Regions from separate parts of the Rossellomorea vietnamensis genome, predicted to be linked through region 1. Evidence: riboswitches for the same ligand, from Rfam matches in the RefSeq annotation. Region 1 holds a riboswitch; each other region holds the start of a gene.
What was found. Region 1 has a riboswitch for S-adenosylmethionine ahead of mtnK (S-methyl-5-thioribose kinase). Riboswitches for the same ligand answer to the same signal wherever they lie in the genome.

Region 1 (3,437 bases):
GCCGCTTCTGTTAATTTTTCCACAATATGTGGGGGGGTCGGCTGATCCGGATTTCCCTGCCCCAAATTAATGACATCATGCCCCTCATTCACAACCGCATTCACAGTTCCTGCAAGGGAAGCGAAAAATTGTTCCGGTAATGATTCCAATCGTTTTGCTTTTTCAAAGTGTTTCATCCATTCACCCACTCATTTTTTTGAAAATTAATTACTTTCAAATTCTAGTCACAAATGATATAACGGAACATAAAGAATGTAAAGGAATAAATGACAAAAAGTACATAACGAGGTGATGGTAATGATTCAAAAGGTTGGTCTCGCCCAGATGGATATTATGTTTGGGAATCCTGAAGAAAACAAGTTGAAAGTGGAACAGTGGGTCAAAAAAGCAAAGGAAGAGGGATGCGGTACCGTCGTCCTTCCAGAGCTGTGGACGACAGGTTATGATCTTACACGGATAGATGAAATCGCAGATAAAGAAGCCGAAGACTCTTCCTCCTTCCTGACTTCCCTTTCAAAAAAATATTCCATTCATATCGTTGGTGGTTCTGTTGCCAATAAATCAAATGACGGGGTAAGAAATACACTTTTGGTGGCGGATGCTAATGGGGCGTTGGTGAAACGGTATTCAAAGCTTCACTTATTCAAACTAATGAATGAACATCATTATTTACTTCCTGGACAGGAAGACGGGTCGTTCTCTCTTGATGATACGATGATGGCAGGACTCATTTGTTACGATATCCGTTTCCCTGAATGGTTCAGGAAACATGTGATGATGGGAGCGAAGATTGTCTTTGTGGTGGCTGAATGGCCGGCTGCAAGAATAGATCACTGGCAGACCCTCTTAAGGGCACGTGCGATTGAAAATCAATGCTTTGTGATTGCATGCAACCGTGTGGGGAGTGACCCAGACAATGAATTTGGCGGCTCCTCCCTTATCATCGATCCGTGGGGGGAAATCCTTGCCAAAGGAACCCAAAGTGAACAGTTGGTCGCTGCTGAAATCAATTTGCAGGAAGTGGAAAAGGTCCGTAAACAAATTCCGATCTTTCAAGACCGGAGACCAAATTTTTATTAGAAAATATTAAAAAACCGTTGACATGGAAAATACTTCAATGGTACCATTCAATTCAAATGAACATTCAGAATTTTAATTAAATAAGATATACGCAACTCTTATCAAGAGCTGGCTGAGGGATTTGGCCCTATGAAGCCCAGCAACCGACCATAATACCGTTGTAAAACGGGGCGCTGTATGCGCCGGATGATCAATCCAGTAAGGCACGGTGCTAATTCCAACAGAAAGATCATCTTTCTGGGAGATAAGAGGCGAAGAAGATGACTCTTCAAGCCTCTTTCGAACATGGAAAGAGGCTTTTCTTATGCCGCGGAAAAGCCTCCCTAACACCTTTTCTTTTAGAAGGGTGCACTAAAAGGAGGAACGAAAATGGCAATCACTAAGCTCAATACGTATCAACCACTGACGGAACAGTCGGCCATCTCTATGGCAGTGAATGTAGGAATCTTTGAAGACGGTTCACTTTTAACTTGTGAAGAAATCGGAGATGGAAACCTTAATCTCGTTTTTCATGTCGTTGAAAGGGATTCAGGTAAAGGAATCATCATCAAGCAAGCCCTCCCCTATGCAAAGGTTGTAGGTGAAAGCTGGCCACTTACCATCGAACGGGCAAGGATTGAAGCGGGTGCCTTAAACCTTCAGCGATCATTTGTAGGCGATCTCGTACCGGAAGTGTATCATTCTGATCCATCCCTTGCCGTCACGGTGATGGAGGATTTAAGCAGCCTCACCATCGCACGTGCCGGCCTGATCAATGGGAATAAGTACCCCCGGTTATCAGATGACATTGGTACATTTCTTGCAAATACACTGTATTTCACATCTGATTATGCCCTTCATCCATTTAGGAAAAAGGAGTATGTGAAGGAATTTTCCAATCCTGAGCTATGCAAAATCACAGAGGACCTGGTATTCACGGATCCTTTCTTCAACAGTGAAACAAATGAGTTTGAGGAGGAATTATCCGGGGATGTGCAGCAATTATGGGATGATTTCACTGTAAAGCTCGAGGTGGCGAAGCTTAAAAAGAGTTTCCTTACCGAAGGGGAAGCCCTGCTTCATGGAGACCTCCACACGGGCAGTATCTTTGTGGATGACCAACACACAAAAGTCATTGACCCGGAATTTGCTTTTTATGGGCCGATCGGTTTCGATATCGGTCAGTTTATTGCAAACCTTATTTTCCAAGTGATTGCGAGTCCAGGTGAAAAGGAACCCATCCTACACCATATCGAAAATACTTGGAACGTCTTCTCAGCTACGTTCTCCAAACATTGGAAGGAAAGTGGTGACGCCTATACGAAGGTGAATGGGTACCTTGAGTATGTATTGGAGAAGAGTTTTCAGGACAGCATCGGGTTTGCAGGATGCGAGTGCATAAGAAGGACGATCGGTCTTGCACATGTGGATGACCTCGAGAGCATCGAAGATAAAGAACAAAGATTAAAGGCCAAGCGGGCATGCCTTAACCTTGGAAAAAAGCTGATTGTAAATCGGAAACACATTCTTTCCATTGAAGAGCTTCTGACTTTAGTACGGTCATATTCTGAATAATTAAAGGAGATACTCATGACACATACACCGACCATTCCAACTTCACTCGAGTGGCATGAAGATCATTTACTGATTCTTAATCAACAAAAGCTGCCGAACACTGTGGAATATTTGACGCTAACGAACATTACAGACTATTACAACGCCATCGTCTCTCTCAAAGTGAGAGGTGCACCGGCAATAGGGATCACAGCCGCCTATGGATTGGCACATGCTGCTTCCCATTATGAAACAGACAATCTAACAGAATTCACTCACCTATTCAGGAGGGATAAAGATTACCTAGCCGATTCAAGACCGACAGCAGTCAACCTGGTCTGGGCATTGAATCGGTTGGAACAAGTTCTGGCCCATGCACAATCCGTTAATGAAGCCAAGACCAATCTGCTTCATTCAGCCATCCAGATCCATACGGAGGATGAAGAAGTATGCAGGATGATCGGTGAATACGCATTGGATGTATTGGATGACAAGAGGAGGATCATGACCATCTGTAATGCGGGATCCATTGCCACGAGTAAATATGGAACGGCACTTGCTCCCTTTCACTTAGGCAGGGAAAGGGGAATAGGGTTTCAAGTATTCGCCTGTGAAACACGCCCCGTCCTTCAGGGCGCACGACTCACTGCCTGGGAGCTTCAGCAATCCGGTGTCGACGTGACCCTCATTACTGACAGCATGGCCGCTCATACAATAAAGGAAAAGGGTGTGGAAGCCGTGATCGTAGGAGCCGACCGAATTTCTGCCAATGGGGATACCGCAAACAAAATCGGAACCTCCATGCTTGCAATCCTATGCCACCA
Region 2 (3,437 bases), 560 kb from region 1:
CAATGATGCTTGAAAGCAAGGACAGTCCCCCTCCAAGCATGCTACACACAATCGCATTAAGAGGGATCCCCCTATCAGTCAATTTAGCGAAAATCGGGGAGATCGTTTGCTTATCAGCCAGAGACCATAGCATTCGGGAAGAAGCATACAGACCTGAGTTTGCCGCTGATAAGATAGCCGTGATAATGACAAAATTCATGATATCTGCGGCAAAAGGAATTCCAATCCGTCCAAGCACTGCGACAAAAGGGCTTTCCAATACACCGGCTGACTGGCTCGGTAATAATGCAGATAACACGACAATCGTCCCTACATAAAAGAGAATCAATCTCACAAGCGTAGTGCGGATGGCTTTAGGAATCGATCTGGATGGATTCTCTGTTTCTCCCGCCGCTACTCCGATCAGTTCTGTTCCTGAAAAAGCAAAATTCACGGCAAGCATGGTCATCAAGATGGCAAATGCCCCGTTCGGAAATAACCCTGAATCGGTGATATTCGAGAAAAATGGAACGGGCTCTGAATGACCAAGGGGGATGAACCCGAATATCGCCCCTGCCCCAATCACAATAAACCCCACAATCGCAATCACTTTCACTAAAGAAAACCAAAATTCAGATTCAGCAAAAAAACGCACCGACAATGCATTAAGGAAAAAAATCAACGCAGCGAAGACCGCGCTCCAAATCCATACACTAATCGAAGGGAACCAGCGCTGCATCATCAAGCCGGCCGCCGTGAACTCCGACCCCAATGCCACCGTCCATGTCAGCCAATATAACCAGCCCACTGTATAACCGGTCCCCGGACCAATGAATTTTGCAGCATAACTATGAAAGGATCCGGTCTCCGGCATATGGACAGATAGCTCGCCTAAACACAGCATCACTAGATACACCACCAGCGCACCGATTAAATATGCAAGGATCGTCCCAAATGGACCAGCCTGATGAATGGTATAACCCGAACTCAAGAAAAGCCCGGTTCCGATCACCCCTCCAAGACTCAGCATCACTAAATGCCGTGTCTTCATCTTTCTTTTGAAACTCTGTCCTGCGTTTTCCATACAAACACCCTTCCTTCTAAGTTAATTGAGGAATGAGTGAACAAACAAAAAACGCACCCTGAACGAGTGCGTCACCGACAAATAAAAGATTGCTCCTATCTATCAGGGTTTGAATCACCCGCTGGAATTAGCACAGTATCTTCGCAGACCTGTTGCTGAGGCTTCAAAGGGCCAGTCCCTCCACCTCTCTGGATAAGAAAATATTTTGATTTTTTAAAACTCTATCAATATATCGGAATAATGTCAAGACCCTGAAACCGATAATGTAGCCCAACCCATCCAATGGTTACATGAAGGTATAATTAGGGAACAACTATTGTAAAAAAGGAGAAACCGCCATGCCAGAAGGTCCAGAAATCAGAAGAGCAGCCGATAACGTTGAGCGTGCTCTTATAAATAAAACAGTGGAAGATGTTTATTTTGCCTTCCCTCATTTAAAGGACTATGGAGAACTGCTGAAGGGGTCTAACGTGACAAGAGTCGATACGAAAGGAAAAGCCATGCTCATCCGCTTTGACAATGGATACACCATCTACTCCCACAATCAACTTTACGGAAAATGGTATATCAGAAACACCTACAATTACCCGAAAACAAATCGCCAGCTTCGATTAGCCCTTCATAACGAGAAAAAATCCGCCCTTCTCTATAGCGCGTCGGATATCGAGGTTCTCAGAGATGAAGAGGTGCCATCTCACCCATTCATCTCAAAAGTCGGGCCAGACCTTTTAAGCGAAGAGGTATCCATAGATGAGCTGGTTGGACGGATGAAGGACAAAAGATTCCGAAACCGGAAATGGTCGATTTTATTGCTTGATCAAGGTTTTGTCGCCGGAATCGGGAATTATTTGCGATCAGAAATTATGTTTATTGCCGGCATACATCCTTCCTTCAGGCCTGTCGACTGTACTGAAGATCAATTAAACAAAGCTGCCCATGCGATGATGGATTTAGTAAAGCAATCGTATGAAACTGGAGGTATCACCAATGATCCCGTCCTTGCTCAGAAACTGAAAGACAAAGGTGTGAAGCGATCCCGCTATCGTCACTGGGTCTTTAACCGTGAAGGGGAATCTTGCTTCATCTGTGGAAGCGAAATCGAGAAGACGGTAGCCGGAGCCGCTTCAAGAAGACTTTACCATTGTCCGGTTTGTCAAGGATCGAACGATAAATAAAAGGGAACGTGGCAATCTTAATGCCACGTTCCCTTTTAACTTTTTAACGTCAAACCACAGATTCTATTCCGTACTCCGGTTAATCGCTTCTTTCATCGATATCCCTTTTACTTTCCGGCGATTCAGCCACAGGGAAACATAATACGATAGGATCATGATGATGAAACTGATAATGACACTCATCCAATCCAGCCTGACAGGAATCGTCACATTCATTTCTGAAGTGATGGAATTCATAAAGGCTGAAATCGAGAATATCGTCACGGGAATGCCTATCGCATACCCAAGGATGATAAACCAAATGTTATAGCCGATCATCATGTTCATGATCGACTTCTCCCGGTAGCCGATGACTTTCATGAGTGAAATTTTGAATGAATTTTCCTCGATTAATAATGAAATCAATATATAGATGATGATTACCGCAATGATCGCCGCAACAAAGGCAATCGCTGCCACACCATAGTTCAACGGCTTGATCATTTCCTTGAAACCGTCAATCGTATCGGATGACTTTGTCATCGAGACAATCTGATCTTCCGACAAGTGGAGTTCTTTGTTTGAATAAATTTCCGTATAACTTCCCGACGGATAATCATTTAATCGGTTGAATTCATCGAGGGGCATATAGATCATATTTCCAAGATAGGATTCAGCGATGTGATCAATGGTGAGAGTAAAGGATTTGTCCGTCAATTCATTTGTTACATGAATCGAATCCCCCTCTTGAACCCCTAATTTATCTGAGAGTGATTTATTCATGACCACCGAATCGAATGTAAGCCTTTCCCCGCTTGCATCCTGCAATCGAATGGCTGTATTATCCGGCTTTAGGCCAGTGATCATCACGCTCTCCTCATCTGTGGTAAATGGTGCCACGGATCCCACCTGTCCAGAGTCAGGCTCTTTGGTCTTGGGAGCATTGAATAGATAGCTATACTCATAGTCGTATACTTGTTGAAAATTATCGGTCACGAGAAACTCCATCGAATTCTTGGTGACGAATCCGAACAACAATAATAATGTCGCAAACATCACACCTATGATCAAAAACAGTGCCCTGGGAAGGTTTCTCATGATTTCCCTAATCACGAATTTCCGGTGGAACGGCAGCTTCTTCATTTTAAACAACCGCTCCATCCTGCTCACTTTGACCTTTCGTTCTCCACCTTTTATCAAACTCACCGGCGGGATCTTCA
Region 3 (3,437 bases), 2.2 Mb from region 1:
CCGCAACCGAGAGTGATACCGATGCCGCCGTCGGTCCGATCGTCGTCCCGGTCAATAGTTTGGTTAATGGTAAAAGGGCCACTAATAGAATAATGAAAGGAACCGAGCGGACCATATTCACGACGAATCCTACCACTTTTTTAATCACACTATTTTGTAAAAATAAGCCCTTGTCTGTTACGAAAAGCAGAATCCCCAGCGGCAATCCCACTATAATCGCTACGGCTAATGAGATCCCCACCATATACACCGTTTCAAAAAAGGCTTTATTCAATTCTGGCAATATAGAAGTCAATGAATCAGGCAACATCCTCAAGCACCTCCAGGCTTTGTGTCTTGGCCGTGATATAACGGATCGCCGCTTCGATTTCGTCAGCTGATCCGATCAGTTCCATGATGAAGATCCCAAGTGGGACATCCTGAATGTATTCAATTTTACCGTGGAGGATATTCCCCCGCACCTTGTACCGCTGAAACACCTCTGATACGACGCTTTCCTCGGCGATGGATCCTTTGAATTGAATCTTGATGAGCTTCCCCCTTCTCGATTCCACCAGATGCTGTGGCAGTTCGAATTGGAGAATCGTTTCGATGAACTGCTTCGTCAAAGGCTGCTTCGGTTCGGCAAACAGGTCATACACGGGACCTTCCTCCACGATCTTCCCGTCCTGCATCACGGCCATCCTGTCACAGATTTCCTTTACTACTTCCATCTCATGGGTGATGAGCACAATTGTCAATCCCAGTTCCTCGTTGATTTTTTTCAAAAGCTTCAAGATCGATTTCGTAGTATTCGGATCCAGGGCCGATGTCGCTTCATCACACAGTAATACCGATGGGTTGTTGGCAAGTGCCCTCGCAATTCCGACTCTCTGCTTCTGTCCTCCGCTGAGCTGTGCCGGGTAGGAGTCGGCTTTGTCTGAAAGACCGACCATCTCCAAGAGCTCGACGACTCTCGGTTTGATTTTCGCTTTCGGTACATGGGCCGCTTTCAAAGCAAAGGCGAGATTATCAAACACCGTCTTCGATTTGATGAGGTGAAAGTGCTGGAAGATCATGCTCGTTTTTTGCCGGGCAAGTCTTAACTCCTTGGATGTGAGCTTCGTGAAATCCTGACCATCGATGATGATTTCCCCTGATGTCGGGGTCTCTAATAGATTCAGGCAGCGAATGAGTGAGCTCTTCCCCGCTCCGCTGTACCCGACGATCCCGAAGATCTCCCCTTTTTTAATAGTGACAGAGACGTTGTCGACACCGACCACCGTTTGCTTTTTCGTTTTGTACGTTTTTACTAGATTCCGAATCTCGATCAATGTGCACACCCCTTTTTCTCCAATAAAAAATGCCTCTTTCAACTGAAAGAAGCATCGCCTGTTTATCTCGACTTATCTCTCAGAATGAAATCATTCTGCAGGAATTAGCACCGTTCCATTTCTGGAGGTTGCCGGACGTCATAGGGCCTGATCCCTCGGTCACTCTTGATAATTGAATGTATGTAATTTTCAAAAATTTATCTTATAGAGGATAATACTGGGTATGGAACGGGAAGTCAATAGGGGATTTCGGTAGTGTTTTTATGTAAGCGCTATCTTCATTGATGTAGCAACAAAAGATTTTTGTTTATAAAAAAACGACCTCTCCCATACAGGAAAGGTCAGGCTCTTCCTCTAAGTCAACGACTTTTCACCGAATCTCTCTCTATCAGCTCCGTTGTGAGTTTGTAATACGAATCGACCTCTTCCTTCAAGAGCATCTGAAAGATAAGATGAACGGCCAGTGCACCGGCTTCATATTTCGGCTGTCGCATGGTTGTCAGTGGCGGGGATACGTATTCTGACAGTTGGATGTCGTCAAAGCCCATGATGGAAATATCCCCTGGAACAGAAATGTTTTTTTCGTTCAGTGCCTGCAAGCCGCCGATGGCCATTTCATCATTGGCATAGAAAATGCCCTGCGGGACATCCCGTTGAGCAATCAGCATTTTGGTCGCCTGGTAGCCCCCTTCACGAGTGAAGCCCCCGGATACTTTCCATTTCGACTTATAGTCGATACCGTGTTTGTCCAAAGCTTTCCGGAAACCCTGGAAACGAAGCTCGTTGTCATGGGAGTTGTAAGGTCCGCTGATAAAAGCGATGTTACGGCTCCCCCTCTCAATCAAGTGCTCAGTGGCCACGAACGCTCCGTGAACATTATCGACTTCGATCTGGGTGACGTAATCGCTTTTGATGCTCCGATCGAGGACCACGATGGGAAAACCTTCCCTTGCCGACTCCAGGATCGTCTCGTCATCGATATTATGGGCAAGGATGATGACGCCATCGACCCTTTTTTCTTTTAAAAATTTCACGGCGGTGGACTGTGCCCCACCGATGGAACTGCAGGCGATCAAATCATATCCATTCGTGGAGGTCACATCCTGTACGCCCTTGATCAGTTCGGAGTAATAAGGTCCTGATAGATCGCTCAGGATCAAGGCGATTGTATTCGTGCTTGTCCGCTTCAAATCGGAAGCAAGCCCGTTTTTTTGGTAATTCAATTGTTTGGCTGCCGCTAAAACTTTCTGTCGTGTTTCTTCACTGACTTTCTTACTGTTGTTTAATGCATAAGAAGCGGTCGAAACGGCGACTCCGGACAGTTTAGCCACATCTTTGATGGTTGCCATAAGTTCACATCCTAATTGCTAAATAAATGAAGGCGTCCTTCTTGACTGATTTCTTCTGTTCATTATACATGAAAGCGCTTCAAGTATTGGGTTATTTTCCTAATAAGTATACGATCGCTTCGTAGGGACGAAGGCTGTTGATGTCTGATGGTCTTTCACTGGTATCGGAATAGTTGCTGATGAGCATTTTGGCATGAGAATCATCCGCTGCTTCAGGCAAATGGAATTCAGGATTGCCTCCGTAGAAGTTCGCCACGACCAACAAGGTTTGGTCTTCCCATTTCCGTGTGTACGCCATGATTTCTGGATGATCCCCCAATAGTAACTCATACTCCCCATAAACCAGGATATCCAATCGCTTCCTCAGTGCAATGAGCTTTTGATAATGATGGAAGATAGAGTCCTGATCCTTTATTGCCTGTTTTGCGTTGATTTTTTTGTAATTTGAATTTACTTCAATCCACGGATTCCCTTCGGTAAAACCGCCATGAGTATCGTCATTCCATTGAAACGGTGTCCTGGCATTGTCCCTGCCCTTCGTCCGGATCGATTTCATAATCTCACCCTCTGGGACGCCTTCTGTTTTCTTTTCATGAAAGTAGTTAATCGTTTCAATGTCACGGTATTGGGTGATATCGTCCCAATTACTATTCGTCATCCCGATTTCTTCTCCTTGATAGACGAAAGGCGTCCCCTGCATCATGTGAAGAACGGTTGCGAGCATCTTGGCGGAAACGATCCGGTACTCCTGATCGTTCCCCCACCTGGATACGAT
Region 4 (3,437 bases), 1.4 Mb from region 1:
GTCTCTTTTCCAACAGATTAAGAAGACCGGACCGGGTCTGTATCCGTAACGGATCTCCGGGTGAACTTAGGAAGGGCGAATTGAATCGCAATCAGTCCGCAAACGGCAATCAGGACAGGGTAGAAGGCATATGGGATGATGCTGACAGGTGATATGCCGGCTACTTCCGCCACTAACAGTGCCTGTGCACCGTATGGGATCAACCCTTGAACGGCACAAGAGAAAATATCGAGGATACTGGCTGACTTACGGGAATCTACGCCATACTGATCGCTAAGCGTTTTGGCCAGTGGTCCTGCGATGATAATGGAAATCGTGTTATTGGCTGTGCAAAGATTCGTCGAACTGACTAAACCTGCTGTAGCAAGCTGTGCTCCTTGAGGAGATTTGATCTTACGCGTGGCATGGTAAAGGATCGCTTGAATCCCGCCATTGTGACGAATGAGTTCGACGACTCCACCGATCAGGATGGAAAGGATCACAATCTCTGCCATACCTGTCATCCCGTCGGCTACACTGCCAAAGTAACTCGATGGGGTGAAGCTTCCATCCGCAAATCCGATCATTCCTGCCAACACAATCCCGCCTATTAAGACGACAAATACGTTCAATCCTGCAAGGGCACCGATGATGACTCCAAGGTAAGGAATGATTTTAACCCAATCGAAGCTTCCTGCGTCGACGGAGGATGGAGTCCCCATCGTAAGGACAAAAAGAATCACCATGGTGATGATGGCTGCCGGTAATACAATGAAGAAGTTCACCTTGAACTTGTCCTTCATTTCTGTTTTCTGTGTGCGTACAGCTGCAATCGTTGTATCCGAGATGAACGATAAGTTATCCCCGAACATCGCTCCCCCGATAACGGTGGCCATAGCAAGGGGCATGGAAATGTCGGCTCCTGAGCTGATGCCCACTCCTATCGGGGCAAGTGCGGCGATCGTCCCCATGGAGGTCCCCATTGATAAGGAAATGAAAGCAGCGATGATGAATAATCCAACAATGACCAGATTACCAGGAAGCACGGATAGGGCAAAGTTGACGGTTGAATCAACGGCCCCCATCTTTTCTGCTACACCGGAAAACGCGCCGGCTAATAGGAAGATAAAAACCATGATCATGATATCCGGATGCCCGGCGCCTTTTGCGAACCGTTCAACCTTAGAGGTCAACGATTCTTTACGATTCATCGCCAGGGCAACAACCGCGGCAATGATGATGGATACGAGAACAGGGAATGCATAAAAATCTCCTGAAAGGATCCCCGCTCCAAGGAACAGTGAAACAAATATGATCAAGGGCAATAAAGCCAGTACATTACCTTTTTCTTGGTTCATGTCAAACACTCCTTTGTCGTGTGAAATCAAATAAAAAAACCTCTTCCAACATAAGAAGAGGTTTCATTCAAACGAAACACTCCTCTTATCTTTCAAGCATTACGCTTGCTGGATGTGGCACAGCACTCATTATGAGTCCGCTGCCGAGACATCACAGGGCCAGTCCCTCCGTCTCTCTGGATAAGAAGATATGTTATTCAGTTCATTTAAAATATACTTCCATACTTTAAAGGGTTTAATCGAAAAAGTCAAACGGTAATTTATTGGAAATAAAACGAAGAACCCGGCCACAGCAGCTGGATCAAACAAAAGCGGAGGGAGATTGCTCTAGCAAGGCATGCTTTAGAAATCGCGGGACTTTATCCATAAAAAGGTATAAATTCATAGACAATTGAACGGTCAAGGTCTACTATAAGATAGACAAAAAACATCTTGGGGGATACGGTAGTGGAAAGAAATGTGCGAAATCAGATTTTTACGTTACAAGGGTTTTATCTATTGACCTTCTTCGGGGTTGGAAGTTTATATCCTTTACTCAGTGTCTATTTAAGTGAAAGTGTGGGATTAAATGGGTATCAGATCGGTACCATTATGTCTGTCGGCCCGATCATGATGATTTTCTTTCAGCCGATATGGGGGATGGTCAGTGACACAACCAATAAGCCAACCGTCGTGTTAGGATTAACTTCCTTAGTTGCAGGGATCTTTGCGCTTGGGTATTTATTCATGGATGTTTACTATGGACTATTGGTGGTCGCGATTTTAGTTGCGATCTTCCAAAGTGCCATCATCCCCGTATCCGACAGCATCAGCTTGAAGTATACAAGTAAAGTCGGTTATAACTACGGTAATATTCGTCTGTTCGGCTCATTGGGATTCGGGATCGCCGTGTTCATCATGGGGAGGCTTTCGGAAGGATTCATCGGACCGACGATCATTTTCTACTCTTTCTTTATCTGTCTGGTCCTATCGGGATTCCTATCCTTCCGTTTTCCTAAAGAGAGAGCGGCAGCAAAACTTGATCTAAAAGCCGGGATGAAGGAATTATTCACGATGAAAAAGTTTCTGATCTTCCTGGCCGTCACGTTCCTGGTGTTCGGCCCGAATTTAGCCAATAACGTGTATTTCGGATTATTCGTTGAAGATTCAGGTGGTACGTACGCCGGAATCGGTCTCGCATTTCTGATTGCCGTCCTGTCAGAAGTACCGTTCATGAGAATCGCGGGAGGGTGGATTGATAAGTTCGGTCTCTTGACCGTAGCGGCACTGGCAGGTGCTGCATCCATGATCCGCTGGCTATTTTACTTCACAGAGCCAAGTCTATGGCTGGTATATTCTTCAGCAGTGATGCAGGGTCTTGCCATCGGATTATTCATTCCTGCGGGTCTCCGCTACATTAAAGAAATCACGCCGGCACATATTACAGCTACTGCTGTCACGGTTTATTCCGCCATCGGAAATGGCCTCGGGAATTGGTTCAGTACCTTCGTGGGAGGTTTCATCTATGAAACCTATTCCATCTACACGGTATACCTCTTCTTCGCAGTCCTGTCACTCCTTGGCATCTTCCTCTGCTTCGTCCTAATGAAAGAAGAAAAGAAGAATGCACTAGCTTACTAAAAAACAGGCATCCGCTACCCGTGGATGCCTGTTTTTTATGTAAAATGAATAAAAGGAAGGATTTTCCTTATAGGATGTATAAGTATATATAAGTGGCTTAATCCCCGGTTGATTGTACAGCTCAAAAAAAGAAAACGTTAAAAGGTTTTGATTTTAGATATTTGTGGTACAAAAAGGATAAGTCATTCATTGAAATTTATATAAATACAAGTTAAAATAATATTATTAGAAAATTCTTTCAATTAAAAAGAGAACGATCACTTTAACTAAAAAGGGGACTTTAAAATGGAAAATACATTCGTTTACTCAAAAGAGAATGCAAACCTTGGGGATACGATCCAATTTAAAAGAAAGAAACATGTCATCAATGGTGTCGTCACGACCTTAAGAGAAAATACCGTCATCGTGAAAATGGACAGGGAAATTGCGAAGAAACTGGATTTACCCGATGATCAAACGGTGGTAGCACATAAAAACTAT

Region 2: another riboswitch for S-adenosylmethionine. It lies ahead of mmuP (S-methylmethionine permease); the one in region 1 lies ahead of mtnK (S-methyl-5-thioribose kinase).
Region 3: another riboswitch for S-adenosylmethionine. It lies ahead of N5C46_RS17220 (methionine ABC transporter ATP-binding protein); the one in region 1 lies ahead of mtnK (S-methyl-5-thioribose kinase).
Region 4: another riboswitch for S-adenosylmethionine. It lies ahead of N5C46_RS13420 (Na+/H+ antiporter NhaC family protein); the one in region 1 lies ahead of mtnK (S-methyl-5-thioribose kinase).

What each region holds. Positions count from the first base shown of each region.
Region 1 covers NZ_CP104558.1:1,183,611-1,187,047, forward strand. The annotation lists gene N5C46_RS06105 (pyridoxal phosphate-dependent aminotransferase) at 1-176, opposite strand, end outside; gene N5C46_RS06110 (carbon-nitrogen family hydrolase) at 298-1,080, shown strand; SAM riboswitch class I at 1,176-1,331, shown strand; gene mtnK (S-methyl-5-thioribose kinase) at 1,450-2,634, shown strand; gene mtnA (S-methyl-5-thioribose-1-phosphate isomerase) at 2,650-3,437, shown strand, end outside.
Region 2 covers NZ_CP104558.1:1,739,286-1,742,722, forward strand. The annotation lists gene mmuP (S-methylmethionine permease) at 1-1,063, opposite strand, end outside; SAM riboswitch class I at 1,156-1,262, opposite strand; gene nei (endonuclease VIII) at 1,402-2,238, shown strand; gene N5C46_RS08945 (ABC transporter permease) at 2,302-3,437, opposite strand, start outside.
Region 3 covers NZ_CP104558.1:3,364,909-3,368,345, reverse strand. The annotation lists gene N5C46_RS17225 (methionine ABC transporter permease) at 1-310, opposite strand, end outside; gene N5C46_RS17220 (methionine ABC transporter ATP-binding protein) at 300-1,313, opposite strand; SAM riboswitch class I at 1,383-1,488, opposite strand; gene N5C46_RS17215 (LacI family DNA-binding transcriptional regulator) at 1,673-2,662, opposite strand; gene N5C46_RS17210 (alpha,alpha-phosphotrehalase) at 2,754-3,437, opposite strand, start outside.
Region 4 covers NZ_CP104558.1:2,608,570-2,612,006, reverse strand. The annotation lists gene N5C46_RS13420 (Na+/H+ antiporter NhaC family protein) at 18-1,337, opposite strand; SAM riboswitch class I at 1,420-1,524, opposite strand; gene N5C46_RS13415 (MFS transporter) at 1,785-2,957, shown strand; gene N5C46_RS13410 (DUF2187 family protein) at 3,243-3,437, shown strand, end outside.